DNA from 2 places in the Paraburkholderia sp. RHO2 genome. Region 1 is predicted to be linked to the other one. Evidence: riboswitches for the same ligand, from Rfam matches in the RefSeq annotation. Region 1 holds a riboswitch; the other holds the start of a gene.
What was found. A riboswitch is a leader RNA that binds a small molecule or an ion and turns the genes downstream of it on or off. The one in region 1 is predicted to bind S-adenosylmethionine.
Positions count from the first base shown of each region.

Region 2: linked by a shared signal. The riboswitch ahead of ABTV10_RS18595 (bifunctional o-acetylhomoserine/o-acetylserine sulfhydrylase) and the one ahead of ABTV10_RS02760 (aminotransferase class V-fold PLP-dependent enzyme) in region 1 are both predicted to bind S-adenosylmethionine.

Region 1 is NZ_CP162617.1:604,602-611,725, forward strand. Features, by position in the region: gene ABTV10_RS02750 (Pls/PosA family non-ribosomal peptide synthetase) at 1-3,153, opposite strand, end outside; gene ABTV10_RS02755 (hypothetical protein) at 3,569-3,721, shown strand; SAM riboswitch class IV at 4,042-4,156, shown strand; gene ABTV10_RS02760 (aminotransferase class V-fold PLP-dependent enzyme) at 4,211-5,527, shown strand; gene ABTV10_RS02765 (putative leader peptide) at 5,593-5,676, shown strand; gene ABTV10_RS02770 (LLM class oxidoreductase) at 5,720-6,355, shown strand; gene ABTV10_RS02775 (class I SAM-dependent methyltransferase) at 6,366-7,124, opposite strand.
Region 2 is NZ_CP162617.1:3,982,194-3,989,317, reverse strand. Features, by position in the region: gene ABTV10_RS18620 (pentapeptide repeat-containing protein) at 1-254, shown strand, start outside; gene ABTV10_RS18615 (GNAT family N-acetyltransferase) at 264-770, opposite strand; gene ABTV10_RS18610 (bifunctional methylenetetrahydrofolate dehydrogenase/methenyltetrahydrofolate cyclohydrolase) at 802-1,662, shown strand; gene ABTV10_RS18605 (DUF3017 domain-containing protein) at 1,672-1,947, shown strand; gene metX (homoserine O-acetyltransferase MetX) at 1,975-3,120, opposite strand; gene ABTV10_RS18595 (bifunctional o-acetylhomoserine/o-acetylserine sulfhydrylase) at 3,117-4,418, opposite strand; SAM riboswitch class IV at 4,567-4,682, opposite strand; gene ABTV10_RS18590 (amino acid permease) at 4,892-6,286, shown strand; gene hutH (histidine ammonia-lyase) at 6,350-7,124, shown strand, end outside.

The DNA.
Region 1 (7,124 bases):
GTCGGACTCCGTCGCCGCCCGGCGCAGCCGCACGGGCGGGCTGCCCAGCCACGACGATCCCGACTTCGCCTTGCTCGGGGCCGCCGACAGCACCGCGACGAGGCCGTTCTTGGGGACGCGCCGGCCGGGCCCGGCCATCCCGGAGTTCCCGAGGAACGCGCGCTTGCCGACCTTGGCCGGCTCGATGCGCATCCAGCCGCCGCCGAGTTCGTAGCTCGCGACCATGGTGTCGTCGGCGAGGAACGCGCCGTCGGCGACGGTCGTGAACTTGGGCAGCACCAGGGCCGTCGAGATCTCGGTGTTGCGCCCCACCTTGGCGCCGAGCAGTTTCAGCCAGAGCGGCGTCAGGAGGCTCGCGTACAGCGGGAACAGGAACGTGCGGGCCGAGTCCATGAGCCGCTCGGTGGCCCACGCCTGCCAGCCGACGCGGCTGCGCACCGGGTGGTAGCCCTCGGTGAGCCCGATCGACAGCAGTCGCACGGCGATCACCGTCAGGGCGGCGAACACGAACAGGCTCAGCAGAGTCGCGACCGGCAGGATCGCCAGCGCTCGCCAGAACGCGTCGCCGAGGTCGGCGGCGCCGCGAACCCGCCACCCGATCAGGATCAGGCCCGCGGCCAGGCCGAAGATCGGCATGCCCGCGAGCACGACGGAGGTGACGCCGTAGATGGGCACCCAGCGGGTGGCCCGCCGCGGCGCGTGATCGGGCCACGGGTGCGTCGCCTTGCCGACCTTGACGGCCGGCGAGCCGGCCCAGTGCTGCCCGGCCTTGACCTTCCCGAACACCGCCGACCCCGGCGCGACCTCGGCACCGCGGCCGATGCGGGCGCCGGGCAGCAGCGTCGAGCGGGCACCGACGGCGGCACCGGCCCCGATCCGGATCTCACCGATGTGCACGACGTCGCCGTCGATCCAGTGGCCGGACAGGTCCACCTCGGGCTCGACGGAGCAGCCGTCGCCGAGCACGAGCATGCCGGTGACCGGGGGCAGGGTGTGCAGGTCGACACCGCGGCCCACCCGCGCACCGAGGGCACGGGCGAAGTACAGCATCCACGGCGCGCCGGACAGGTTGTCGGCACCGCTGGCCTCGACCAGTCGCAGGGCGGTCCACAGCCGCAGGTGCTCGGGTCCACCACGCCGGTAGGTGCCCGGTTTCAGTCCGCGCAGCAGCAGGCGGGCCCCGGCGACCGCGATCGTCATGCGGCCGAGCGGGGTGATGAACAGGACGAACGCGAGCGTCACCCACCACCAGGACAGCGTCGGCGCCCAGTCGACGTCGAACCAGGCCAGGACGTTGCCGGCGATCGCCAGCCAGGTCACCCACTGCAGGCCGGTGAGCGTCATGAGCGGCACGGTGGCCGCGATCTGCGCGGCCTGCGCGCGTCGGGGCATGGGCTCGACGTGCCGGGGCGCGACCGTCTCGGCTGGCGACAGTTCGTCGAGGAAGTCGGCGAGCGACCCGAGGCGGGGGTGGTCGTACAACTGCGCGACGGTCACCTCCGGGAAGCGTGCGCGTAGGGCCGTCACCAACTGGGCTGCGGACAACGAGCCACCGCCCAGTTCGAAGAAGTCGTCGTCGGTTCCGGTGATGCTCGCGCCGAGGGTCGACGCCCACAGCCCGGCGACCCACGCGGCTGTCCCGTCGAGGCCGAGGGCTTCCGCCGGATCGCTGTCGGCGCCGGGCAGCGGCCACGGCAGCGCGTTCCGGTCGACCTTGCCGGACGTGCGGGTGGGCAGCTCGTCGACCAGCGCGAGCCGGGGCACCAGCGCGGCGGGCAGGTGCTCGGCCAGCAGGTCGCGGGCGGCCTTGAGGTCGAAGTGCGGATCGGTGCTGGCGAGGTAGCCGACGAGGATCGACGTGCCCGACGCGGTCTTGCGGACCGCGGCCGCCGCACCGCTCACCCCGGGGAGATTCTGCAGCGCGTTGTCGACCTCGCCGAGTTCGATGCGGCGTCCGCCCAGCTTGACCTGGTCGTCGGCGCGACCCTGGAAGAGCAGGCCGGCGGTGTCGAGGCGGACCAGGTCGCCGCTGCGGTAGGCGCGGTCCCAGCCGAGCGTGGGCATCGGCGCATACTTCTCGGCGTCCTTCGCCGGATCGAGATATCGGGCGAGCCCGACGCCGCCGATGACGAGTTCGCCGACCTCGCCGTCGGCCACCGGCTCCCCGGACGCGTCGACCACCGCGAGATCCCAGCCGTCGAGCGGCAGGCCGATCCGCACCGGGCCGGTGCCGTCCATCAGCGCGCCGCACGCGACGACGGTGGCCTCGGTGGGCCCGTACGTGTTCCACACCTCGCGGCCGGGGACGGCGAGTCGCTCGGCGAGGTCCGGCGGGCAGGCCTCGCCGCCGAAGATCAACAGCCGCACCGCCTCGAGTGCCTCGGCGGGCCACAGAGCCGCGAGCGTCGGGACGGTGGAGACGACGGTGACGTCGCGGGAGACCAGCCACGGCCCCAGGTCCATTCCGCTGCGCACCAGCGATCGGGGCGCGGGGACCAGCGCGGCGCCGTGCCGCCACGCGAGCCACATCTCCTCACACGACGCGTCGAACGCCACCGACAGCCCTGCCAGCACCCGATCCTCGGGCCCGATGGGGTTGTCCTGCAGGAACATCCGGGCCTCGGCGTCGACGAACGCGGCTGCGTTGCGGTGCGTGACCGCGACACCCTTCGGGGTGCCGGTGGAACCCGACGTGAAGATGATCCAGGCGTCGTCGTCGGGCGTCGGCCGGCGGACGTCGGGTGCGGTGGTGCGCCGCGGCGCCGTGCCGGGCTGGACGCCGTCGGCGGTGAGGATCGCCGCCACCTGAGCCTCCCCGAAGACCAGTTCGGCGCGCTCGTCGGGGTCGTCGGCGTCGACCGGCACGTACGCCGCGCCGGCCGCGAGCACCGACAGGATAGCGATGTACAGATCGCGCGTGCCCGACGGCATGCGCACCCCGACCCGGTCGCCGGCGCCCACCCCGGCGTCGGCGAGCCAACGGGCACCGGTCGCGATCTCGCCGAGCAGTTCGCGATAGGTGAGGGTCGCCGTGCCGTCGTCGATCGCCGGCGCATCCGGATAGGCCGCAGCGGTGGCCTCGAGGATGTCGACGAGCGTGCGGGGTGCGGGCGCCAGGGACGACCTGAGGAACTGGGCCGGTACCCGTTCCATCAGGTCGTGAGCCTGCTGATCCGTCTGGTCTGTTGCTGACTGGGCAGACAATCCGGGCTGTCCCTCTCTGTGCCTGGTCGGACGGGCACCTGGTTCTCTCACGGCAAGGTGTCCGGTGGATGAACACCCCGCCGCCGCGCACCCGCCCGTCAGGCTCTCGGTTCTTTCCGACGATTCTCCCCCGGATGTGTCGAAATCCGCGCCCCGGCACGTCGTGTTCCCGAAAGCCGGGGTGACCGGCCCCGAGCCGATTCCCGGCACCGACGAGCTCGCGCTGGTGACGGCCCGTTCGCGGAGCCGGCCGAGGAGGGGCATCGCAGAGCGCCTCTCGCCGCTCGGACCTCCAGTACGGTGACCTGCCGTCCGGCGGCTCGTCTCCCCGAGCCCGAACGAACGGAGAGTTGGTCGTGGAACGGTGACGAATGTCGTTGTGCAGGAATGTCGCAACGCGGTCGACGTGGCTGCCCGAGTGCTGACTGAGGCCGGTGCGCCGTGGGTCGTCAACATCGTCTCGTCGATGGTGATCGGTATCTCGGTCGGGGCGCCGGCCTGGGGCGTGTTCCGCTGATCGGCTGGTCCCGGGTGCACCTCGGGGACCACACGAGGGGTCAGGTGGTTGTCGGTGCGCTCACCGGGGTGGTCGCCGCCGGCCTGACCTACGTCCTGATCGCTAGCGCAGATCGCGAGTGCGCATTAATCATGTTGTGGTAGTGAAGTTTTCGAATCGACTTCAACGGTGCGAGTGAAGCTCGACGGGGGTCGGACCGTCGTGCGATGTTGGACGTCGGTCCGACTTGCCCGGATTCCGCGAGTGTGACGGCCATCTCATCGAAGAGTCCGCGGGTGCGGGTTGACACCACGCGAATCGCTCTGCCATTCTCGTTGCCAGGTCACGAGTACCAGCGTCAAGCCCCGGCTAGCTGGTCGGCAACCCTCCAACCGCGGTGGGGTGCTCCGGGTGACGACCAGGTCATGGTCCACAAGGACATGGCAAGCGCGGACTCCGATGGCGTCAACTCTCATCGCTGACGAGTCCCAGGACTCGAAGGATGTTGTGATGACCGCTGTACTGGCCTCCGACGCTTGTGCCACCTCTCCGCTCGCCCGTGTGTCGGGCTGTGACTTGCAGGTTCCGCTCGTCGGGGGTGGAACCTGCACCTACGCGAACTTCGACTACGCGGCCAGTGCGCCCGCATTGTCGCAGGTCACCGATCGGGTTCAGGAGCTGCTGCCGTTCTACGCCAGCGTGCACCGCGGCGCCGGCTACGCCTCCCGGGTGAGCACCGAGGCCTACGAGAACGCCCGAGGATCCGTCGAGCGTTTCGTCGGCGCCGACACCGACCAGGTTGTGGTCTTCACCCGCAACACCACCGACTCGCTCAACCTCCTCGCGAACTGCGTCCCCGGTGACGTCGTGGTGCTCGACATCGAGCACCACGCAAACCTGTTGCCGTGGAAGAACTCCCGGATCGTCGAGGCCGCCGACACCGTCGCCGAGACCATCCGCCGTATCGTCGCCGAGCTGTGCGCCAAGCCCGCCGCGCTGCTGGCGATCACCGGAGCCTCCAATGTCACCGGTGAGGTCCTGCCGATCGCCGAGCTGGTCGAGGTCGCCCACCGTTGCGGCGCCCGCGTCCTCATCGACGGCGCGCAGCTCACCCCGCACCGCCGGGTGAACCTCGCCGAGACGGGCATCGACTACCTCGCCTTCTCCGGGCACAAGCTGTACGCGCCCTTCGGCGCCGGCGTGCTGGTGGGCCGCCGCGACTGGCTCGACGAGGCCGAGCCCTACCTTGCCGGCGGCGGCGCCGTGCGTGAGGTGAAGCTCGACGAGACCTGCTGGGCGCCCGCCCCCGCCCGCCACGAGGCCGGCAGCCCCAATGTCCTCGGTGTCGCCGCCCTCGCCGCAGCCTGTGATGCTTTGTCCGAGTTGGACTTCGAGAAGGTCGTCGAGCACGAGCGCGTCCTGTCCACCCGTCTCGCGGAGGGCCTCGCCGAGATCGACGGCGTGCAGCTGCTGCGTCTGTGGTCGGACGCCCCCGACAGCGTCGGCATCGTGACCTTCGCGATCGACGGATTCGAGCCTGGGGAGATCGCCGCGTACCTGTCGGCCGAGCACGGGATCGGCGTGCGCGACGGCCGCTTCTGCGCCCACCCCATCCTGAACCGCATCGGCTACGGCGACGGTGCCGTCCGCGCGAGCCTCGGTCTGGGCACCGCCGCCGGCGACGTGGAGCGTCTCATCGCGGCCGTCCGCCAGCTCGTCGCCGGCGAGGCCACCTGGAACTACGGCAAGACCGACGGCCTGTGGAACCCGGTTCCCGAGACCCGCGGATTCTCGACCCAGACCGCCGGCGCCTCCGAGTGCGTGTAACCGTCTCGGAATCAGTGTGATTCGAACTGTGGTGGGGGAGAGAATCGGGGGATAGCGTGTCGAGTATGGAGTCGACGTACGTGGGCAGTCAGTGGTCCCGCCGCCATGTCGACCTGTGCCGCACCTCCTCGGGCATGTGTACGCGCTGACGCCCCGCGCCGTCCACCACCTGTCTTCTCCCGAGGAATCGCCATGTCCGAGTCCGTTTTTGCCTCCGTCCACACCACCGCACCGCGCCGTCCGTTGCGCGTGGCCGTCGAACTGACCGGCGCCGGGCACCACCCCGCCGCCGCCCGCGTCGCCGGGAACATCCCGCTCACCGGACCCGACTACTGGGTAGACCTGACCGTCGGTCCCGACACCCTCGACCTCGCCGCCCAGCCGCCGGTCGTCTACCGGGTCCGGGCCGCCGGACTGCGCGAGGCGCAACAGGCCCGCAGCCGGATCCGCGCGCGGGTGGCCGCTGACGGCCGCGACCCCGACACCGTCGCCGTCCTGGTCGACGTCGAAACCCTCGTTTCCGTCGATTCCCGCAGCGCCCGTGCCGAACTCGCACTACTCGACGAAACGCTCGGGGTGCCGCACCAGCCCGCGTCGCTGTCGTACATCGGGACCGCGGAGGGTCTGGCCAGTCTGGTCGCCGACATCCATGCCGCCGACGTCGCCGACGGGGTGACCCTGCTGCCGCTCGCGCTGCCGAACGTTCTCGGGCGCGTCGTCGACGGAACCCTGCCCTGGCTCGAACGTCGCGGTCTGATCACCGCGTCCGACGCGGTCGACGAGGCGCTCGCACGGTTCGGGTTGACCAGACATGCCCGCGCGTCCTGAGCGGCCGACCTCAGTCCGGCTTGTGGGCCTCGACGAGGAATCGGGTGGAGTGCGCGACGAACGAGCCCTCCGCGCGGATGTGCTCGTCGAGGTCCCGCAGTCGGTCGTGGTAGCCGTCGACGGTGAATCCGGGAACGATCCAGATCACCTTCCGCAGGAAGTAGACCACGGCGCCGATGTCGAAGAACTCCACGCGCAGTCGCTCGAACTGCAGATCCACGATCTCGAGCCCGGCGGCGCGCGCCTCGGCTGCTGCCGTGTCCGGACGCCGGAACTGTCGCGCCTCGGGTTGTGGACCGAGGAAGAACTCGGCGAGCTCGAAGGCGCTCGCGGGGCCCACGTGCTGGGCCAGATAGGTGCCGCCGGGGGCGAGTACCCGTGCGATCTCCTGCCACCACACCGTATTCGGGTGACGGCTGGTGACCAGATCGAAGGCGTTGTCCGCGAAGGGGAGTGGTGGCTCCTCCGGAGCAGCCACCACGACCACGCCCAACGGGTGCAGCAGCGCGGTCGCCCTCGTGAGGTTGGGCGGCCAGAACTCCGTCGCGGCCATCGTCCGGGGCAGCGCGCCGGCACCCGCGAGGACCTCTCCGCCGCCGGTCTGGAGATCGAGTGCGGCCGTCGCTCGTGCCAGGCGCTCATCCAGGAGACGTTGGTAGCCCCACGACGGACGCTGTTCGGTGGCGCGCCCGTCGAGCCACGAGAACTCCCAGCCGTCGACCGAAACGGCCGCGGCCTCCGCGACGAGGTCGTCGAATGTGCGATCCAT
Region 2 (7,124 bases), 2.0 Mb from region 1:
GCGGCATCGACTTCACCGACTCCGGGTTCCGGGAGGCCAACCTCGTGCAGGCCGACATGCGCGGCGCCGTCCTGCGGTCGGTCGACATGCTCGGCGCCCGGGTCGAGGGGCTCCGGCTGGAGGGGGCCGACCTGCGGGGCGCCCACCTCGATCCCGGCCTGTGGACCGCTGCGAAACTCGGCGGCACCCAGGTGGAGCTCACCCAGGCGGTGGCGTACGCGACCGCGATGGGTCTCGTCGTCGAACCGTGGTGACCCGTCGGGTCACCGAACCAGTTCGCGGGCCAGCAGATCCATCAGCAGCCCGTCCCGCCACGCCCCGTCGGCGCCCCGGCTGTACTCGCGCATGATGCCGACGTCGCGGAAGCCCACCTTCCGGTAGCAGGCGATCGCGGCAGCATTCGACGCCTCGGGGTCGATGACGATGCGGTGGAAGCCGCGCTCGTCCACGAGGTGGGCGCACATCACCCGGACCACCTCGGTGCCCAGCCCCCGGCCGTGGACGGACGGGTCGAGGAACAGGTCGAGCCCCGCGTGCCGGAAGTCGGGGTCCGACTCCTGGTACCACTGGGCGAATCCCACGACGCGGTCGTCCTCCAGCACCGCATACGCAACGGTGTCCGGTTCGGGGACCGGCCAGTCGTCACCCGGTTCCTTCCACCAGCGAGCGACTCCGGGGAGCCGATGAATCTCGCGCAGCCGCTCGCGATGCGCGGGTCGGACGGAAGTCAACAGGACGCGTGGACCGCGTAGATCCGGAGCCGGTGTCACGCAGCGACCCTAGCCTGGAACAATGGTCGCCGTGACTGCAACGATCCTGGATGGCAAAGCAACCCGCGACGAGATTTTCGAGGACCTCGAGACCAGGGTGGCAGCCCTGAAGGAGAAGGGCATCACGCCCGGTCTGGGCACCATCCTCGTCGGCGACGACCCCGGTTCGGCCGCCTACGTGCGTGGCAAGCACAACGACTGCGCCAAGGTCGGGATCACCTCGATCCGCCGCGACCTGCCCGCCGACATCACGCAGGAAGAGCTCGAGGCCACGATCGACGAGCTCAACGCCAACCCCGAGTGCACCGGCTACATCGTGCAGCTCCCGCTGCCCAAGCACCTCGACGAGAACGCTGCGCTCGAGCGGATCGACCCCGACAAGGACGCCGACGGCCTGCACCCGGTGAACCTGGGCCGCCTCGTCCTCGGCAAGGAAGCGCCGCTGCCGTGCACCCCGCGCGGCATCGTCCACCTGCTGCGCCGCTACGAGGTTCCGATCGCGGGCGCGCACGTCGCCGTCGTCGGCCGAGGTGTCACCGTCGGTCGCCCGATCGGCCTGCTGCTGACCCGCCGCACCGAGAATGCGACGGTCACGCTGTGCCACACCGGAACCCGTGACCTGGCCGCGCAGGTGCGCCAGGCCGACATCGTGATCGCCGCCGCCGGCGTGCCGGGATTGATCACCGCAGACATGGTCAAGCCGGGTGCCGCGGTGCTCGACGTGGGCGTCAGCCGCACCGAGGCCGGGCTCCGGGGTGACGTCGCCGACGACGTCCGCGAGGTCGCCGGATTCATCTCGCCGAACCCGGGTGGCGTCGGACCGCTCACCCGTGCCTTCCTGCTCACCAACGTCGTCGAGCGGGCCGAGCAGCTCGCCGGTGCGCGTGGCTAGACTGCGCCCGTGACGCAGTTCGTACGCCGAAACCTGCCGATGCTGGCCGTCCTCGTTGTGGTGGCGGCCGCATTCGTCCTGGTTCTGGCCGACCGTTGGCGGCGTGGTGCCCTCGTTCTCGGGGGCGCCATGCTGCTCGCGGCGGTGCTGCGCGCCGTGGTGTCCCCCGATCAGGTGGGACTGCTCGCCGTGCGCGGCAAGGGATTCGACGTCGCGGCCATGACCGTCGTCGGCGCTGCGATCATCGCGTTGGCGGCATCGATCGATCCGCTGGGCACCGACTGATCCGCGCCGGGCCCAGCGCGACGACAACTAGGGGCGACGGGTGGCGCGCGCCAGCTCCATCGTCTCCTTCAACATCTCGGCCACCGCGTCCGCCTCGGTGAGGAAACCGTCGTGGCCGTCCTTCGACTCGAGCACGCGCAACCGGTCGCAGCCGGGCAGGCCGTCCGCGAGTTCCTGCTGCAACCGCAGCGGGTACAGCCGATCCGAGTCGACACCGCCGACGATCACCGGGACGTTCGTCGACGCGAGGGCCGCCGCGACGCCGCCGCGGCCGCGGCCCACGTCGTGCCGGTTCATCGCCTCGGTCAGGAGCACGTACGTGCTCGGGTCGAACCGGGCAACCAGCTTGTCGGCCTGATGGTCGAGGTAGCTCTGGACCGCGTAACGGCCGCCGGCCCAAGGGTTCTCGCCGTCCTGGTTGTCGTTGGCGAAGCGCGAGTCCAGTTCGTTCTCGGTGCGGTACGTCAGGTGCGCGATCCGGCGGGCGAGCCCCAGCCCGCCCCGCGGGACGCGTCCGGTGCCGTGGTAGTCGCCGCCCTGCCAGTCGGGGTCGCTCTTGATGATCTGGATCTGCGTGGTCTGGGTGCCGATCTGGTCGGCCGTGGCCCGGGCGCCGGTCGCGAGGATCAGCGCCGCGTCGACCCGGTCGGGATGCCCGACGATCCACTCGAGTGTCCGCATTCCGCCCATCGACCCGCCGATGACGGCCGCGAGGCGCTCGACGCCAAGCAGGTCCGCGAGCGCGACCTCGGCGGTCACCTGGTCGCGGATCGAGATCTCCGGGAATCGCGATCCCCAGGGTGCACCGTCGGCCGCGAGCGAGCCCGGGCCCGTGGTGCCGCGGCAGCCGCCGAGCACGTTCACGGCGAGCACGCACCACTCGTCGGTGTCGATCGGGGCGCCGGGGCCGACCATGCCGTCCCACCACCCGGGCGACGGATGCTCCTCGTCGGCCGGGCCGGTCACGTGCGAGTCGCCGGTGAGGGCGTGCTCGACGAGAACCACGTTGTCCAGGTTGGGGGAGAGCTCTCCCCACCGCTGGACAGCGAGGGTGACGTCGGGAACCACCGCGCCGCTCTCGAGCTCGATCGAGCCGAGGTGGACAAAGCCCAACTGCCCGTCCGGCGGGGGGAATCCCGCTGGACGGGCGTTGCGAACCGAACTGACGGTCAAGACGCCGCCGCCGCAAACCCGGCTTCGAGGTCGGCGATGATGTCGTCGATGCCCTCGATACCGACGGCGAGGCGCACCAGACCGGGCGTGACACCCGACGCGAGCTGCTCCTCGGGGGTCAGCTGCGAGTGCGTGGTCGAGGCCGGGTGGATCACCAGCGAGCGCACGTCACCGATGTTGGCGACGTGGCTGTGCAGCGTCAGCGCGTTGACGAACTTCTTGCCCGCGTCGACGCCGCCGGCCAGCTCGAACGCGACGATCGCACCCGTGCCGCGCGGTGCCAGCGTCTTGCCGCGCTCGTGCCACGGCGAGGACTCCAGGCCCGCGTACGCCACGGACTTCACGTCGGGGCGAGCCTCGAGGTACTCGGCGACGGCCTTCGCGTTGGCGACGTGGCGCTCCATGCGCAGGCTCAGCGTCTCGATGCCCTGTGAGATGAGGAACGCGTTGAACGGCGAGATCGCGGCACCGAGGTCGCGCAGCAGCTGCACGCGGGCCTTCAGCGCGAACGCCGGGGCGCCGAGGTCGGCGTACACGACACCGTGGTAGCTCGGATCGGCCGTCGTGAAGTTGGTGTGGCGGCCCTGCGTCCAGTCGAACTTGCCGCCGTCGACGATCACGCCGGCGACCGCGGTGCCGTGGCCACCGAGGTACTTGGTGGCCGAGTGGACGACGATGTCGGCGCCGTGCTCGAGCGGGCGGATCAGGTAAGGCGTCGCGACGGTGTTGTCGACGATTAGCGGGATGCCGTTCTCGTGCGCGACCTTCGAGATGCCCGGGATGTCGAGCACGTCGTTGCGCGGGTTCGAGATCGACTCGCCGTAGAACGCCTTGGTGTTCGGGCGGACCGCGGCACGCCACTGCTCGATGTCGTCGGGATCCTCGACGAACGAGACCTCGATGCCCAGCTTGCGCAGCGAGTAGTGGAACAGGTTGTACGTGCCGCCGTACAGGCGCGGGCTCGACACGATGTGGTCGCCGGCCTCGGCGAGGTTGAGGATCGCGAACGTCTCGGCGGCCTGGCCGGACGCGAGCAGCAGCGCGGCGACGCCACCCTCGAGCGCGGCGATCCGCTGCTCGACGGCGTCCTGCGTCGGGTTCATGATGCGGGTGTAGATGTTGCCCGGCTCGGCCAGGCCGAACAGCGCGGCCGCATGATCGGTGCTGTTGAACGTGTACGACGTGGTCTGGTAGATCGGCAGCGCACGCGCGTTGGTGGTGCCGTCGGGCAGCTGACCAGCGTGGATCTGCTTGGTCTCGAAGCTCCAGATGGCCGAGGGATCCGTGATTTCGGTCATGAGTCGTTCTACTCCAGGTTCGGGAGGTGAAGTCTGCAGATGGGGTCGGCGCAGCATCGTCTGCGCGCCTGGAAACCGGCTACTCGGGACAACAACACATGATGAACCTCCGGTGGGGCATGGCCCGGTCAGTGGGTCCGTCCCAGCGGACCCGCGCTTGTTTCCCGACTTGCGTCGGCAAACCTGGTCATCACCCGGGGCACCCCACCGCGGTTGGAGGGTTGCCGGCCAGCGAGCCGGGGCTTGGCGCTGGCGCTCATGACCTGCCGCCGATAGTAGCGGTATCGACCGCACGGTTGGAAGGAGGGCGGGCAAGTGCGTCGAAACGAGTGTGGCGAACTCCACTTGACTTAGATGTATATACAGGACTATACATGTCCGGCAGGTTGTGACGCAGGACACAAAAGTCGCACAAAACTCGGGTGTCGATCCCGGGCTGCGCCAGCCGACAACCCCACCTTCCAGGGAGTTCGATTGTGAAAGATACCGCCGCGGCGCTGACCCGAGGTCTCACGGCCCGCCACATCCGCTTCATCGCCCTCGGTTCCGCCATAGGCACCGGCCTCTTCTACGGCTCCGCCGAGGTGATACAAAAGGCGGGGCCATCCGTCCTGCTGGCGTACCTCATCGGTGGCGCGGTGATCTACATCGTGCTCCGTGCGCTCGGCGAGATGGCGGTGAGCAACCCGGTGTCGGGTTCGTTCGGCGAGTACGCGAGCAAGCACCTCGGTCCGCTCGCGGGATTCGCCACCGGCTGGACCTACACGTTCGAGATGATCGTGGTCTGTCTGGCCGACGTCACAGCCTTCGGTGTCTACATGGGCTTCTGGTTTCCGGATGTGCCACGGTGGATCTGGGTGCTGGCGATCATCTTCTTCATCGGCGCGATCAACATGCTCAGCGTGAAGGTCTTCGGTGAGGTGGAGTTCTGGTTCACGATCGTCAAGATCGTGGCGATCGTGGCGATGATCGCCGGTGGTATCGCGGTCCTGGTGTTCGGCTTCGGTCTCCACGACACCAGCGAGGGCGTGTCGAACCTGTGGAACGAGGGGGGATTCTTCGCGACCGGGATCGGCGGATTCCTCGGGTGCTTCGCGATCGTGATGTTCGCGTTCGGTGGTACGGAGATCATCGGCATCACGGCCGGGGAGGCCGAGGACCCGGAGCGCACCATTCCCCGAGCGATCAACACGGTGCCGATCCGGATCATCGTCTTCTATGTCCTCACGCTGGCCGTGATCATGGCGATCACCCCGTGGCAGAGCATCGGGGCAGAGGGCAGCCCCTTCGTGCAGATCTTCCAGGGGCTCGGCATCGGTCCGGCCGCTACCGTCCTCAACGTCGTGGTGATCACTGCCGCGCTGTCCGCGATCAACAGTGACATCTTCGGCGCCGGTCGCATGATGTACGGGATGGCCCAGCGTGGCCAGGCCCCGGCGGTGATGCGTCGGGTCTCCCGCAACGGAGTCCCGTGGATGACGGTCGTCGTCATGGTCGTCGCGCTCCTGGTCGGGGTGCTCCTCAACTACGCGATGCCGGACCGGGTCTTCCTCGTCATCGCCTCGATCGCGACCTTCGCGACGATCTTCGTCTGGCTGATGATCCTGCTGGCCCAGTACCGCTCGCGGAAGAAGATGAGCGCGGAAGAGGCGGCCGCCCTGAAGTTCCCGGTGCCGTTCTGGCCGTACGGGCAGCTGATCGCGATCGGGTTCCTCGTCTTTGTCATCGCGCTACTCGCGTTCGACGCCGACAGCCGGGTGGCGCTCGTCGTGGGCGCGGTGTGGCTGGTGCTGCTCGCCCTGGCCTACCGCCGCTGGGTCGAGCCGGAGCGCGCACCCGAGGAAGAGATCGTCGTCGATCCCGTCTGACGCCGCCGACGACCTCGAGCAAGACACCTTCTTACTTTTCACTGTCGAAACGGAGTACAAGCAATGAGCACGAACACCCTCCCGCGCACGGACCGGGCAGCGGGCGAGATCGCACCGGTGGTTGTCGGTGTCGGTGCGGTGACACCGGAGGAAGTGGTGCGCGTCGCACGATTCGGCGCGGCGGTGCAGTTGTCCGAGGACGCGCTGTCGGCGATCGGTGAGAGCCGGGCCCGCATCCGGGCACTCGCCGAGGATCCGAAGCCTGTCTACGGAGTGTCCACCGGCTTCGGTGCGCTGGCCACCCGGCACATCCCGCTGGAGTTGCGGGCCCAGTTGCAGCGCAGCCTGATCCGCTCGCACGCCGCCGGATCCGGTCCGGAGGTAGAGCGCGAGGTGGTTCGAGCGCTGATGCTGCTGCGCCTGTCCACGCTCGCGACCGGCCGCACCGGGGTTCGCCCGGAGGTGGCGCAGGTCTACGCGGCGCTGCTGTCGTCCGGGATCACCCCGGTAGTCCACGAGTACGGCAGCCTGGGCTGCTCCGGCGACCTCGCGCCGCTGGCACACGTGGCGCTCGCCGTCATCGGCGAGGGCACCGTGCGGAACACAGACGGTGAGCTGATGCCCGCGGCCGAGGCGCTGGCCGCGGCCGGGATCGAGCCGGTCGAGCTCGAGGAGAAGGAGGGCCTCGCCCTCATCAACGGCACCGACGGCATGCTGGGCCAGCTGGTTCTCGCCTGCCACGACCTGCACCGGCTGCTGTCGCTCGCCGACATCACCGCGGCGATGAGCGTCGAGGGGCTGATGGGCACGGACAAGGTGTTCGCCGCCGACCTCCAGG